DNA from 3 places in the Paenibacillus sp. FSL R7-0198 genome. Region 1 is predicted to be linked to each of the others. Evidence: a T-box and tRNA genes for the amino acid it is inferred to sense, from the RefSeq annotation. Region 1 holds a T-box; the other regions hold tRNA genes.
What was found. The T-box of region 1 lies ahead of leuS (leucine--tRNA ligase). A T-box ahead of a tRNA ligase gene usually reads a tRNA of that ligase, here a tRNA-Leu.

Region 1 (4,811 bases):
ACCGGCAACAATATTAACGAGTTTGCCTGGAACGGCAATGACCTTACGAATGGTCTTGCCTTCCAGCGCCTGCTTAACAGGTGCCAACTCCATCGTAAAGTCCTGCATACCCTGTGCATCCAGATCCTTCGCGATCGTAGCACGAGTTACAATTTTACCATTTACCTGAACAACGATTTCTACTTCCGCATCCACTGTCATGGACTCATCATATTCAGGCCAAGCCACGTAAGAGATTCCACCTTCATGACCCAGACGGCTCCAAAGTTCCTCTGCCATATGCGGTGCCAGTGGTGACAACAGTTGCACAAAGTTTTCCATCGCTTCGCGAGGCAGTGTATCTGCTTTGTATGCATCGTTGATGAAAATCATCAGCTGGCTGATGGATGTATTGAAGCGCAGGTGTTCCAGATCTTCCGTAACTTTTTTGATCGTTTTGTGAGCAGTCCGCTTGAACTCATCCGTTCCACCGTCCACCGTAATCTTGTCATTGATGGCTCCTGTGTCTTCGTTAATGAAAAGACGCCATACACGTGACAGGAAGCGGTGCATGCCTTCAACCCCGTTTGCATTCCACGGTTTTGTCGCTTCCAATGGTCCCATGAACATCTCGTACAGACGCAATGTATCTGCACCGAATTCATTGACGATTTCATCCGGGTTAATGACATTACCACGAGATTTACTCATTTTCTCATTATTGGTACCCAGGATCATACCTTGGTTCACCAGTTTGTGGAAAGGTTCTTTGGTCTCCACAACACCCAGATCATACAGCACTTTATGCCAGAAACGAGCGTACAGTAAGTGAAGCACCGCGTGCTCTGCTCCACCAATGTACAGATCAACTGGCAGCCACTGCTGCTGTTTCTCCTTGGAGATCAGTTCCTTGTCATTGTGCGGATCGATAAAGCGCAGGTAATACCAGCAGCTACCCGCCCATTGTGGCATGGTGTTGGTCTCACGACGTGCCTTCATTCCCGTTTCCGGATCTACCGTATTCACCCACTCCGTAACATTCGCCAGTGGTGATTCTCCAGTACCCGAAGGTTTGATCTGGTCGATATCAGGCAGCAGCAATGGAAGTTGATCCTCAGGTACCGTCTTCATCGTTCCATCTTCCAGGTGCAGAATCGGGATTGGCTCACCCCAGTAGCGCTGACGGCTGAACAGCCAATCACGCAGACGATAGGTTACTTTCCCTTGCCCTTTACCGTTCTCTTCCAGCCAAGCAATCATCTTGGCAACCGCTTCTTCATTATTCAGTCCGTTCAAGAAATCGGAATTCACATGCGCGCCATCACCGGAATAAGCCTCTTGTGTAACGTCCCCACCTTGAATAACCTCGATGATATCCAGACCGAACTGCTTCGCAAATTCCCAGTCACGTGCATCATGACCCGGAACAGCCATAACCGCACCTGTACCGTAGCCTGCAAGAACGTAATCAGCAATCCAGATCGGCAGTTTTGCACCATTAACAGGGTTGATTGCATAAGCGCCAGTGAATACACCTGTTTTGTCTTTGGCCAAATCCGTACGTTCCAGATCACTTTTACGAGAAGCCTGCTCCTGATAAGCCTGAATCGCTTCACGTTGGTCATCGGTTGTAATTGCTCCTACCAATTCATGTTCTGGAGCAAGTACTGCAAAGCTCGCACCGAACAATGTGTCCGCACGGGTAGTGAACACCTTGATAACTTCCTCGCGACCCTCAATGGCAAATACAACTTCCGCACCTGTTGATTTACCGATCCAGTTGCGCTGCATATCCTTGATGCTTTCAGACCAATCCAGCTCTTCCAGGTCTTCCAACAGACGCTCTGCATACTCGGTAATTCTCAGAACCCATTGACGCATCGGTTTGCGTACAACCGGATGTCCACCACGTTCACTCTTGCCATCAATAACCTCTTCATTAGCAAGTACCGTTCCAAGGGCTTCACACCAGTTAACTGCAACTTCATCCACATAAGCCAGGCCCTTATTGTACAGCTGGATAAAGATCCATTGTGTCCATTTATAGTATTCAGGGTCCGTTGTGCTGATCTCACGATCCCAGTCATAAGAGAAACCGAGCGATTTGATCTGGCGACGGAAATTGTCAATATTACGGAATGTAATATCTCGTGGATGTTCACCTGTATCCAGTGCATGCTGCTCAGCAGGCAGACCGAAAGCGTCCCAACCCATTGGGTGCAATACGTTGTAACCGCGCATACGTTTGTAACGGGAAACGATATCCGTTGCCGTATATCCTTCCGGGTGGCCTACGTGCAGACCTGAACCGGATGGATAAGGGAACATATCCAGTGCATAAAATTTCGGTTTAGCAGGGTCCTCACCCGTTTTAAACGTTTTATTTGCATCCCAGTATTGCTGCCAACTTTTTTCCATGACTTGTGGCTGATAGCCGTGTTTCGGCTGGTTATTCTCACTCATCTATTGTTCCTCCTTCAGGTTATTCGCTTTAGCTTTAATTGCAACAAAAAAACCTCAGCATCCCGTAGCGTTTGCAGCGCTAGGGACGAGAGGTTGAATTCCCGTGGTACCACCCTAGTTAGCGGACGAACGTGCTTCGTCATCCACTCCCTTTGGACCTGTAACGGCGGTTAACCGATGCGGATTTCCATTCCTGAACCCAAGCTTTATACAAGCAGGTTAAACAGAATGGTGTAATCACCGCATTTCTCCAAGGCGAGTTCGCAAATCACTGTCAACCGGCTTGCACCAACCGCCGGCTCTCTGTATGTACAGGAATTACTACTGATCCTTATCATCGAAATATGTATACAATATCGGGACCATTATATAAAAAAGCAAGCCCAAAGTCAATATTACACGTTATAATCGCTATCTTGAAGTCTACGGTTCGTATCGTTCATAACACTGGTTGCTGTTCAGGATAAGCGAAAACGCTCAATGCCTTCCTCCAGATTATGAATGGTCCAATTCACATGTTCCTGATTATCATATTGGCGATAAGCGCATTCAATGCGTAATACCAGATCAAAATACAAGTCGTATAAACTTCTTCTTCTCAGCTCACTTTCAGTTGTAATCGCATGCCCATACCCTTTCACAAAACCGGGAGTATAGTTAAAATGACTGAAATAATGCTCCATCAGAGGATCTGCCCACAGTGAACGTTCAAAATCAATAATCGCTGTGATACGACCTTTGTCTACTAACACATTGCCATCCCACAGATCCCAACTGACAAGAACAGGTTCTTTGACATCGTTAAGCGCATCCGACTTATCTTCAATCAAGCGTCTCAATTCAGGATAATCGATCGAAAATGTAATCCCGGCTTCTTCACCATCGTTAAGAATGTCATCCATTAGATTCATAAATGCTTCTTTCCATGTGGAATATCGCTGTTTTTCCTCCGAGAAATATCCAAACTGCTCGCCCTTGATTTCATTGATTCGACGATTGTACTGACCGAGCTGGTGTTCAATGGCTTCCTGTTCTTCCGCAGAATACTGATCCTTGACCTGATTATAGGGTGTTCCAGACATGTATTCCATGATAAAATAACGGGCTGAAGCCATAGTTAACGAATCATCATAAGCCAACACTTGGGGTACGGGAACATCCTGTAGCTCCGTAATAAGGCGCAGGGCCTCAACTTCGGCAATCATGAGATCCTGCTCACAGCGCATCAGATTTGTCGAAGCTGAAGGAGCAATTTTGAGTACCACTCGCTGTGCGTCACTGAGTGTAATGAGATATGCATGATTGGCCCAGCCATCCACCATTTCCTTGTACTCCTGTATACTTGCAGAGAAATGCTGCTCTATTATGGCATTCAACTGTTCTGACGAAAGTCTTGTTTTATATGTACTTTCCACTTCTACACCTCACCTCAACTGTTGATTTCCTTAGAAAACGCTTTCTATCCGACTATTATCGCCTCCTTTACTTTAACTGGCAATACTTTTTGTCACGCTTGTGAGTCTTTCCTGACATTTCTTTGCCCGAATACAGAAACATGTCACTCATTCTTTATGGAAAATAAAACAAAAAAACTGCCCTTATGCAACATAAGGACAGTTCTTATCTTTTATTCTTACTTCACAGCAACGTAGAACAAACGCTGTGCGCTGTCTCCGGCCTCTTTCCATTCAAAATCCGCATATACTTTCACATCTCTAAAACCTGCCTTGGATAACTCCATCTTCATCCATTCCGGGTTATATGCACGCTGGACATGAACCTCTTCAAACCGCTGGTATATATCCTTGGGACCATCATCCACACGCGAAAAAATACTGAGATGATGCTCAATCTCACAACGATCCTGGTCCAGATCACAAGTCCAAATATAAGATACGGAGCGCTCATCCAGTACAAAAGGTTGCTCCTCATCATAACGGATAAGCGTATTGGGATGATGCACATCAAACAAAAACGTTCCATCAGGCTTCAGCATCTCATATGTCCGCTGGAATGTTCGAACAACATCTTCTTGTTCAAGCAGATAATTGACGCAATCACAGAATGATATCACCGAATCCACAGGTTCCGGAACTCGCCAGTCTCGCATATCCTGCTGCACCCAACGTACGCTGCCTTCCCGATACAAGCGATGGCCCTGAGGCGTAGCCTCCATCTTGCTGCGTGCAACCGACAGCATATCTGCTGAGAGGTCAATGCCTGTAACTTCGAAACCGGAGTTCACGAGCGGGATCGTAATGGAGCCCGTTCCACAGCCAAGTTCAGCGACACTTTTGGGCATTCCATGCTTTTCCCATGCTGTTCTTGCAAACCTTATCCAGTCCGGATAAGGCATATCTTCCATTAAT
Region 2 (4,811 bases), 3.7 Mb from region 1:
ACAAATTGTGGCTCAAAATCATCTCATGGGTCATTGCCGCGATTATCGTTGTGCTGAATGTATATCTGATCATTCAGACGATTCGGTTATTCTAATCTCGTTCTTATTGACCAAATACTAAAAAGGCTGATCAACTCCGGTATTCAATACCAAGTTGATCAGCCTTTATTGTTGCAGTACTGCAGCGTGTTTCCTTTTATAGTAAAACGCTAAACTCTAATAAACAATTATCTAATCCTGATTGGGCACCAGTAACGGCAGGAGTTCATCCAATGAATTAACAGTCCAATCCGCACGTTCCTCATCCGATCGGTCTGGCTGGAATCTTCCGTAACCCTGCATAATTCGAATCGTAAGCATGCCCAGCTTCCGAGCAGGTATAATGTCGTTATCGATCCGATCCCCAACCATGACGGCTTCCTCCGGTTCACAGCCGGCCTGTTTCAAGGCTACAGCGTATAACTCAGGGTCTGGCTTGGACACACCTTCTTCAGCAGAACAGGCCAGAACATCAACATACTTCCGCAAGCCGTAGCTCTCCAGTCTCTCTTCCGTTCCAGGACTCTGATTGGCAATAATGCCAATGCGATAATGCCGTGACAACTGCTGAAGAACGGAATCCGCTGAAGGAAAAGGACGTTCAAGATCTTTTTGAAACTTCAACTTGTCCTGAATCTGTTTCTGGTGTCCCTCGTCTTCAACGAATGTGCGAATCGCCACTCTCATAGGCCATTGCTCATATTTCTGGTAACAGTTCGCGAACAGTTCGCGTACCGCCTCAATTGTCACCGGATACCCCAAAGCACAGGCTTCACGGACGAACTGTCCGATAATATCATCAACCGGCTCCCATTCATCCACCAGTGTATCTCCAACATCAAAAAACAACCACTTTAATCCACCCACATCCGGCACGCCAATTCCTCCTTGTAAGCCACAGGCAATCTAAAAGTTCGTGTTCAAAAAGTCTTGAACTACCTTTAAAACCATAAAAAAGAAGACTCACCATCTTGCATGAGTCTCCTCAAACTTCCGTTTATCGATACATTCAATTATAACAGGCACCTTACACCTGAGCAATCACAAGCTATGGCATTAACCATTGAGGAGAAAGCCAACTTCCCCATTGAGCGAATATACAATCCGGTCTGCGCCCATGCCCCGATAGATGCCCTTAGGATGACTCTGCTCCGTAATGACGCACAGGGATTTCGATGTCCATGAACGGCAGATCTGTAAATAACGACAGGTTAGATTCAGGCTGTTCTCGAAAATAAACACGTTGCCTACGCTGCCCTGCGGCAAAAACCATTTTTGAGCTGCAGCCGTATTCATGCGAATGACATGTTCGACTCCGATTCTACGGAGTCTGCGCTCTTCCCCTGCACTGTTGGTTAGAACGGCAAACGGCATTTTTTTGTACATTAGTAATTTGATAAATTTGCGTCCTGCTTCATTTGGAGCAGTCACTAAGATCATCTCAGTATCCATCATTCGTTCCTCCCTTGGCGTGAAAAGACAACAAAAAAGAAGCGTGGGGGACCAAGGCCTCCCGAACGCTTCTTAAAGAACCCATGGCGAAAACGCCATGAACCAGCGTACGGCTTGTTGCCTCTCCCTTTAACGCTTACGAGGTTAGCTGACGGATTCGGGCGCGAGAGTCGCCCTATTTCCGGCTGTCACCGGAAAATTCACCCCATGAATGCCTACTGTCCTGGACAGCGCATTCTGTTGGTTCCCCCGTTTTCCACTCATCAATGAATGGAAACTCAGCGATTAAAACATCGTTCGTATATCTTAAGGATAAGATCGAGCGATATTATCGTTTGTTTCGTTTTTCAGGTACAATTTAGTTTAAATTGAAATTACGTTATGAATCATACACCCGTGCCATGATGGTGTAAAGTCCGCACAGATCACCGAATCGACAGATTTTCGGCAATACTCACATATAATAGCGCTTACAACAAGGTCATACTCTATCCATCTCTTTAAATCTATCTAATTCTCACTCTGACGAAAATCACTTCGCAATTCATTCACGTATTCTGCACAACTTGCCTGTTTTGGTGCTTTTAACACCATATTAGTTTTGCAATATTTAATTGCAACCAATATAATAGAAGATATAAGAGTAAATAAATGGAGGCGATTTAGATGACAGTCTACGATTACAAAGTGAATACCCTTCGCGGTCAAGAAGTTGAAATGTCCGACTACCGTGACAAAGTGCTCCTGATTGTGAATACGGCAAGCTCATGCGGACTTACCCCTCAATTCAAAGGTCTGCAAGAATTGCAAGACAAGTTCCAGGATGCGCCATTTGAAGTCCTTGGTTTTCCAAGTAACCAGTTTGCACAGGAAAAAGGTTCTTCCGATGATATTGCCGAGTTCTGTCAGATGAATTATGGCGTAAGCTTCCCTATGTTTGAGAAAATTGATGTGAACGGCTCAAGCGCTCACCCTCTCTTCCAGCACCTTAGCACAGAAGCTCCTGGCCTGCTCGGCTCCAAAGCAATCAAATGGAATTTCACCAAATTCCTTGTGGATCAGAACGGACAGGTCATTAAACGGTATGCTCCCAAAACAACACCGGACAAGATTGAAGAAGATATCAAGAACTTGCTGCAAAAATAATACATTGGCCACCCGTAGCCGGAAGGTAGAGCACCATTGCCCCGGTATGGATGGCCTTTTTTCTCAACTTTGATGTCAGACTGTTAAAAAAACAAAAAAAAGAAGCTTTCCATTAATGGAAAGCTTCTTCTTAATCGTTCATATGATGCGGTCGAGAGGACTCGAACCTCCACGGGCATACGCCCACTACCCCCTCAAGATAGCGTGTCTGCCATTCCACCACGACCGCATGTCGTAAATAATCGGCAACAGAATTGATTATACCGGGTTCAGAACTAAAAGTAAAGTATTTTTTAATACTTCTTTTACAGCTAGGCATTTTCCACAAAAAACGCATATTCTCGTCATCTTTACCCATGAACTGCATACATTAGATTTGATCCCCTCCTTTCCGGATTGAACTGATCTTATTGATTCATTTATATCTAGTCCTCCCTGCACTTCGCAGATATTTAACCTTATATGTTATATAAAATAACACAAATATTGAATCCCAGATTTAATCCATTAAATTTCACGGATACTATTGACAAAAAGCGGACATTTATGGGATGATAACTATCATATAATTCGGATTTTTAAACATAAAGCAAACAAAAAGGAATATAAATGTCACTTTAAGTGACATTTAACGAACACAGGAGGCGAATGATTGTGAACCGTGGGAATAAGCTGCTCGATTATGTCAAACTGCTTGATTCCTCTATTCAGGTTGGAGGGTTCACCCATTCCTTCGGCATGGATATCCATATCAGGGAGGGTACCATTCGTAATGCTGAAGATCTCGAATCATTCATGCGTTGTCAGTTGCATCCGAGCATCGTTCGTCTAGAAGGCATGGCCATCAAAGGCATCTATACCGCAGCAGATCACAAGGATACATGGCGGATAGCTCTAATCGACAAGCTCGTTCATGTTCAGCGAACCCCTGGAGATCTCAGAGAACAAGCTGCCGCCATGGGTAAACGATTGATCAGACTTGCACGCGCTCTGCACCCCTGGATTGAATTCAGCCAGCTCGAACAGATCTTTGCCAAATACGATTCGGTTGGCTGCCTCTCCACTGTTCACGCCTGGATTAACCACCACCTCGACATCCCGGTCGAGGAGGCGGTCCTTGGTTACCTGCATTCAGCCATGAATGCCTGCATAACCGAAGCCTCCAAAGTCATTCCCCTGAACAACGATACAACCAAGGATCTGATGGTCCGCCTGGCCACAGATCTGGAGAATGAATGGAAGACCGTCAGCGCCTCGGCTGCGGATGGACTGGCACAGCCAACCTCGATGTCCATGAAATCATTTTTTCCCAGTTTCCATATGCTTGGAGCTGGACTTCATGCCTACAGGGCCTAATCCTCTTCCTCCTCATACCTGCTCCCCTTTATTCAGACAAACTAAAAAACACGCGGCAACCTCCTTGCCGACGTGTTTTTTGTCATTTTATTTGTTTTATTTACGTATTTACGCCATTTATCATCAAAAAATACACTTTTTTCCGTCTTTTTTAATTGTTAGATGACGAATTTACGTATATAATGAAACATACAGCTCGCATTTCTATATATTTTACATGAAGAAAGGGCGGCTGAATACTACATTCTAATCAGGGGTGAACCCTTTTGAACAAGAAAAAACCAGTTACTCCGTTCGGATGGGCCATCAAACGACGGCTAACCGAACTTCAAGTGGACCAGAAGACCTTTTGTGAACAGCATGGCATCCCACCCTATCGTTTATCCAATCTCATTCACGGCACACGCAAAGCAACCCGATTCAGGCACCTGGTCGCTGATATTTTGGATATTCCAGATGAACTGAGATAAGATTTCTGCCAAAGGAGGGTCCTATCCATGAGACATGTTACATCCGATCTGGAGAGGCTGTCGTTCCAGTCCATACGTCACCAACTCATCATCATTGATCACAATTGGATTATCCAAAGTTGTAACCGTGCCTGGCAACAAGGACTCGGTCAATGCTCACCATCCCCGGATACACACAGTAATCATAGACATTACCTGCATCTGACGGAAGCCTGGGCAAAACGAGGCAAGAACGCTAACATGGCACTTGTCGCACAGAATTTGAAAGAACGCGGAATACCCTTTAATCGAAATCATACATATGACATCTGCGTGTATACTGTATACAATGAAAAGAGGTGGTTTCGT
Region 3 (4,811 bases), 4.3 Mb from region 1:
AGCAATTTTTCCGTATTCCGAAAACTATTTTGTTCGCAGATGTCATCTTGAAAGATCGTCGCAACAACTAAATAAGCGAACAGCCAAAAGGCTCTGATCTCCCCATAGGGAGGCCAGAGCCTTTTTTAAAATAAAATGCATGCCTTCTCTCTCGGACTTGAAGCACTGTTCTGGCTATTCCATCAGAAATGTCAGATAACCTACCCTTTTTCGCCTTTTGTTCCCAAGGAGAGCCATCACAGCCCGCTACAAGCTAAGTTTATGCATTTCATCGAGACCATTCTCTCTAAAAGGTCATCCTAACCTTGTGTTTAACACTTCATTGATGTATCTCAACCCCGTATATCGAGGACGAAGTGTATGCGCTGTGTTGAATGCATGTTCCACCATCTCCGGGGTTACACCGAGTTGCTCAGTAGTCACAGGTCCACCTACTTGTTCCAACCATACGATGAGCTGAGAAGCCTCTGGCAATTGGTCATATATCCCAAACACCGGTTCACCCGATCTCTGTGCAAGTTCTTTATATTTCACCGTAAGCAATGCACAAGCTACGCCAACTTTGGCACCATGCAGAACCGGTCTTTCTCCCGCTTGCATCAGATCCATCTCCAGGATGTGGGACAGATGATGCTCACCTCCGGATGCCGGACGGGAATGGTCAATGATCAGCATGGAGATACCGGAAACAATTAATGCGTCCATTAATACAGCTACTCCCTCTGCTCGCCCCTCCGCAATCGCTTGTACATGATCTATGCAGGTATTCAGCGCTTCTTCTGTCATCCGATAAGCAACTGGACAGAACGGTTCTCCGCCCAGTTCACGGGAAACAATCCAGTCTGCAAGCGAAGTATATTTACCAAGCATATCTCCGAATCCGGCAGCCGTCATCACTTGCGGGGCTTGCTCCAGAATATCCAGATCGGCAAAGATAGCCTCCGGCGGAACAGCCTGAAATGTTTGTTTGACGCCGCTTACAATTAAGGGCGCACCCGCAGAGGTAAACCCATCCACTGAAGCCGCTGTAGGTATCGACAAAAAGGGCTTGTTCATTTTGGAACAAACAAATCTCACCAGATCATGAATGGTACCTGAACCCACCGCAATTACAGCCTGACTTTCGAGTCTCACACCCAACATAACCTGTACAATAGCTGCTTCGTCCGCAATGATATCACCCGTCAGATTCTCCGGTAGAGCGATCTCATCCGCATGCTTTCCCGCTTCGCGAATACTACTCAGCACATCAGATCCGGCCGCCTGAAACGTATGTCGATCATAAACAACCGTCACCTGACGATATCCTTGCTCAGACAAGTAACCCGGTAACCTCTGAATGGCCCCAGCTTCCAGATGAATCAGCATATCCACCACCCGGTGTTGATGACCGCAAGCACACTGCTGTGCTTCCTCATTCCATGCTGCAATTCGTTCGTTCATATTCATTCGCTCTTACCCTCCCATATGAGATATCATGCATAATTAACGGGTTAAAACCACAAGATAAAAAAGGAAATAAAATGTGATGATTTTCCTGATCACACTTTACTGCCTGTACCCAATATTTGCAAATCCATATCTCACATTTCCAAGTAGGTGAAACAATGAAATTAACGAAAGAATTAGGAATTTCGCTCGGATTTCTCGCTGGAACCACTTTCGGCAGTGGTATCGCTTTTTTGTTTCGTCTCCAGTCGGTTGAAGTGGTTGCCAGTGTTACGCTATTCGGTATTGCAGGAGCCATTGCCGGGATCATCACGGCAGTCATTCTGCGCCAGCGGCAACATTAGCATTAGCAAGCATGCCAGTAGCAAAATGTAGGCTCCACACAAATGATCCACAAAATAAAAAAAGGTTCGTGAATTGCCCTAGAGCAACTCACGAACCTTTTTTGTTAGATGCGGTCGAGAGGACTCGAACCTCCACGGGGGGTTAGCCCACACGGACCTGAACCGTGCGCGTCTGCCAATTCCGCCACGACCGCATAATATGTATCTCCTCATCCATCGATGAAAAGCGTTCCGGTGAAGCAATTCCTTGTTTTACCGTAATTCAGAGTATACATGCTCCAAAATAAAAATGCAACTTCTTTTTATTCATTTAAGAATAGGACATATGTCCTTTTTTCTCAACTTCAAACACCCTATCGTAGTATTAAACAAATATACCATCGAAACGAATGCAAAAATGAAGGAGAGATCCACTTTGAAAACAACCAATCTGTGCTTTATCGGTGCCGGGTTTCATGCATCCACGAATATTTACCCTTCTGTTATTGAAGCCGGAGCGCAGATCCAGGCCATTGCTACTCGCAGTATGAAACGCTCTGAAGCAGCTCTGCTGCGATTTGGCAGCAACGGAAAAGCGTATGATAACGCTGGACTTATGTTACAGCAGGAAACTTGTGACGGAGTCGTTGTGGTCGCCCAGCCTATAGATCAGACCGCTCTTGTTCTCGAATGTATTCGGGCTGGCAAGAATGTATACGTGGATAAGCCGCTCGGATGGAACGCAGCCGAAGCCGCCACAGTAGCAGAAGCTGCCGAGCAGGCTGGCGTCGTTGTCATGGTCGGTTTTATGAAACGTTATGCTCCGGTATATATGAAGCTCAAGGAACTCATTGATAGTAATTCGTTAGGTAAAGTGCGTTCATTCCAAATGAAATTCGCTGTAGACAGTACCCCATTTTGCAAGGATGAGGAACATTTCATGAAGCTCGCTGCCATTCATATGGTCGATCTGATGCGTTACTTATTCGGAGAAGCAATACGAGTTACAGGCACAGCCGTGAAAGATGGGGAACACATTAATCAAAGCATTTCCCTTGTATTTGAGAATAACGTAGTAGGCAGTGCTTATTTTACCGGCATGAGTGCTTGGTCACGGGAGAGTGAAAGTGTACTCGTCACCTTTGACAACGGATTTGCGTCAGCTGAAGAGATCAACACACTTACTGTTCATCAATCCCGAAGCTCGACCAGCCTTCCCTGGAAATCTCTCGAGGAACAAGATACCGTATATACACCTTCCGGCTCTCCCATGTCAGGAGCTTATCGCGACCTTTATCTACGCGGGTTTGTTGGTGAAATGTTGCACTTCATCAAGTGTTGCCAGAATCAGACCGTCCCATATTCCAGCGCCAAGGATAATATTGCAACGATGGCTCTATGTGACTCCATTCTATCGTCATTGAAGTAGCGTATATACGTTCATCATCATATTTTATACATCCAGAGAAGAGGAACTAATCTCATGTTGGACACAGGTCTACTTATCATTCGTCTCGTAATTGGTTTCATTATGATTGGACATGCATGTAAGAAACTGTTTGGCTGGTTTGGAGGCGAGGGTATATCAGGGACGGCTGAATTCTTCGGAGCGATTGGCCTGAAACCGGCTAGAGCCTTGGCAGTGTGTGCCGGACTTGCTGAACTGATCGGTGGATTCCTGTTTGGAGTCGGTCTATGGATTATCGTTGGTGCCGTTCTGCTCATTCTTCCGATGATTGTAGCCATAGCCAAGGTGCATGCCGATAAAGGTCTATGGAATCTGAACGGAGGATTCGAATATAACCTTGTGATGATCGGATCATTACTTGGTGTTGCTCTCGCTGGAGCCGGTGCATATTCCCTCGAAACCCTGATATAATGTACAAAATTCAATACATTGAGCCTCCATGTTTCGCAAGACGAAACCGGGGCTCTTTTTTTTCTTATAGACATCATCGCATCTGCCTGAGCCTAGAATTAGGGTTTATAATCTGCATAATAAGTGATATGCTCTTTCATGAACTATACGTACTTTATGTAATGTAACCACCCAAATAGATACTATAGAAATCACCGTAAAGTGGAGGTGCACTTATAATGAAAAAGGACGCAACCAAGCCATGTCCCACGCCATACGGCTGTTCCGTGGAAGTTACCCTAAGTGTAATCGGAGGCAAATGGAAAGGTGCCATTTTGTATCATTTATTCTCTGGTCCTTTGAGATTTAACGAGCTCCGAAAATTGTTTCCTGACATCACCCAGCGTATGCTCACACTGCAACTTCGAGAGTTGGAAGGCAGTGGAATTGTTCATCGTGAAATATACCCCCAGATCCCACCTAAAGTGGAGTATTCCCTCACACCTTTTGGTGAAACATTACGGCCGATCATCTTCAGCATGCGAGATTGGGGAGAAACGTATACAAATGAGGTTCTGGCCAGATCCTCACAAGAGGTATAAAACATAAAAGAAGCTGTCCCCTGTTTTTAGGGAACAGCTTCTTTGCTGCTTATTTAATAACCGTCTGGATCGTAACCGTACGGTTACGCCCCTCTTCTTTCGCTTGATACAATGCATTATCCGCCAAGTGAAACAGTTCTGTGGATGATGTGGAGTGCTTCGGATATTCAGCAATTCCAGCCGAGATGGTGACGGAACGTTCTATGGGCAATATACTTTCTTCGACCGTTATTCGGATACGTTCAGCAATCTCAAAAGCTACGTTAGACTCGGAATTTCTTAACAAGACTACAAATTCCTCTCCACCAAACCGGGCACAGACATCTTCTGGTCGAACAGACAATTGAATGATATTGGCAATGTGTTTCAGTACTTCATCCCCAGCATGATGCCCGAATGTATCATTAATGGATTTGAAGCGGTCAATATCCAGAACAATAATGGAGAATGGCACCTCATCCTGAATCCATTCCTGGATGACTTCTTCGAAGGTTCTGCGATTGTTCATGCCTGTTAAAACATCTGTTCTGGCATCATAGACAAGCTGGTTTGTCTGTTTCCTAAAGTTCGCCAATGCGC

Region 2: it encodes a tRNA-Leu, which carries the amino acid that the T-box ahead of leuS (leucine--tRNA ligase) is inferred to sense. The anticodon was not compared.
Region 3: it encodes a tRNA-Leu, which carries the amino acid that the T-box ahead of leuS (leucine--tRNA ligase) is inferred to sense. The anticodon was not compared.

The regions. Positions count from the first base shown of each region.
Region 1 is NZ_JBBOCB010000001.1:1,609,481-1,614,291, forward strand. Features, by position in the region: gene comER (late competence protein ComER) at 1-17, shown strand, start outside; gene leuS (leucine--tRNA ligase) at 1-2,442, opposite strand, end outside; T-box leader at 2,521-2,789, opposite strand; gene MKY87_RS06905 (phosphotransferase family protein) at 2,901-3,857, opposite strand; gene MKY87_RS06910 (class I SAM-dependent DNA methyltransferase) at 4,076-4,811, opposite strand, start outside.
Region 2 is NZ_JBBOCB010000001.1:5,279,272-5,284,082, reverse strand. Features, by position in the region: gene MKY87_RS22920 (Nramp family divalent metal transporter) at 1-95, shown strand, start outside; gene MKY87_RS22915 (HAD family hydrolase) at 232-915, opposite strand; gene MKY87_RS22910 (hypothetical protein) at 1,096-1,494, opposite strand; cyclic di-AMP (ydaO/yuaA leader) riboswitch at 1,610-1,785, opposite strand; gene MKY87_RS22905 (glutathione peroxidase) at 2,158-2,637, shown strand; tRNA gene MKY87_RS22900 (tRNA-Leu) at 2,784-2,866, opposite strand; gene MKY87_RS22895 (urease accessory protein UreF) at 3,292-3,993, shown strand; gene MKY87_RS22890 (hypothetical protein) at 4,260-4,463, shown strand; gene MKY87_RS22885 (hypothetical protein) at 4,491-4,811, shown strand, end outside.
Region 3 is NZ_JBBOCB010000001.1:5,875,654-5,880,464, reverse strand. Features, by position in the region: gene MKY87_RS25800 (helix-turn-helix domain-containing protein) at 1-71, shown strand, start outside; gene MKY87_RS25795 (sn-glycerol-1-phosphate dehydrogenase) at 295-1,449, opposite strand; gene MKY87_RS25790 (hypothetical protein) at 1,608-1,793, shown strand; tRNA gene MKY87_RS25785 (tRNA-Leu) at 1,903-1,987, opposite strand; gene MKY87_RS25780 (Gfo/Idh/MocA family protein) at 2,209-3,201, shown strand; gene MKY87_RS25775 (DoxX family protein) at 3,256-3,651, shown strand; gene MKY87_RS25770 (winged helix-turn-helix transcriptional regulator) at 3,870-4,232, shown strand; gene MKY87_RS25765 (sensor domain-containing diguanylate cyclase) at 4,282-4,811, opposite strand, start outside.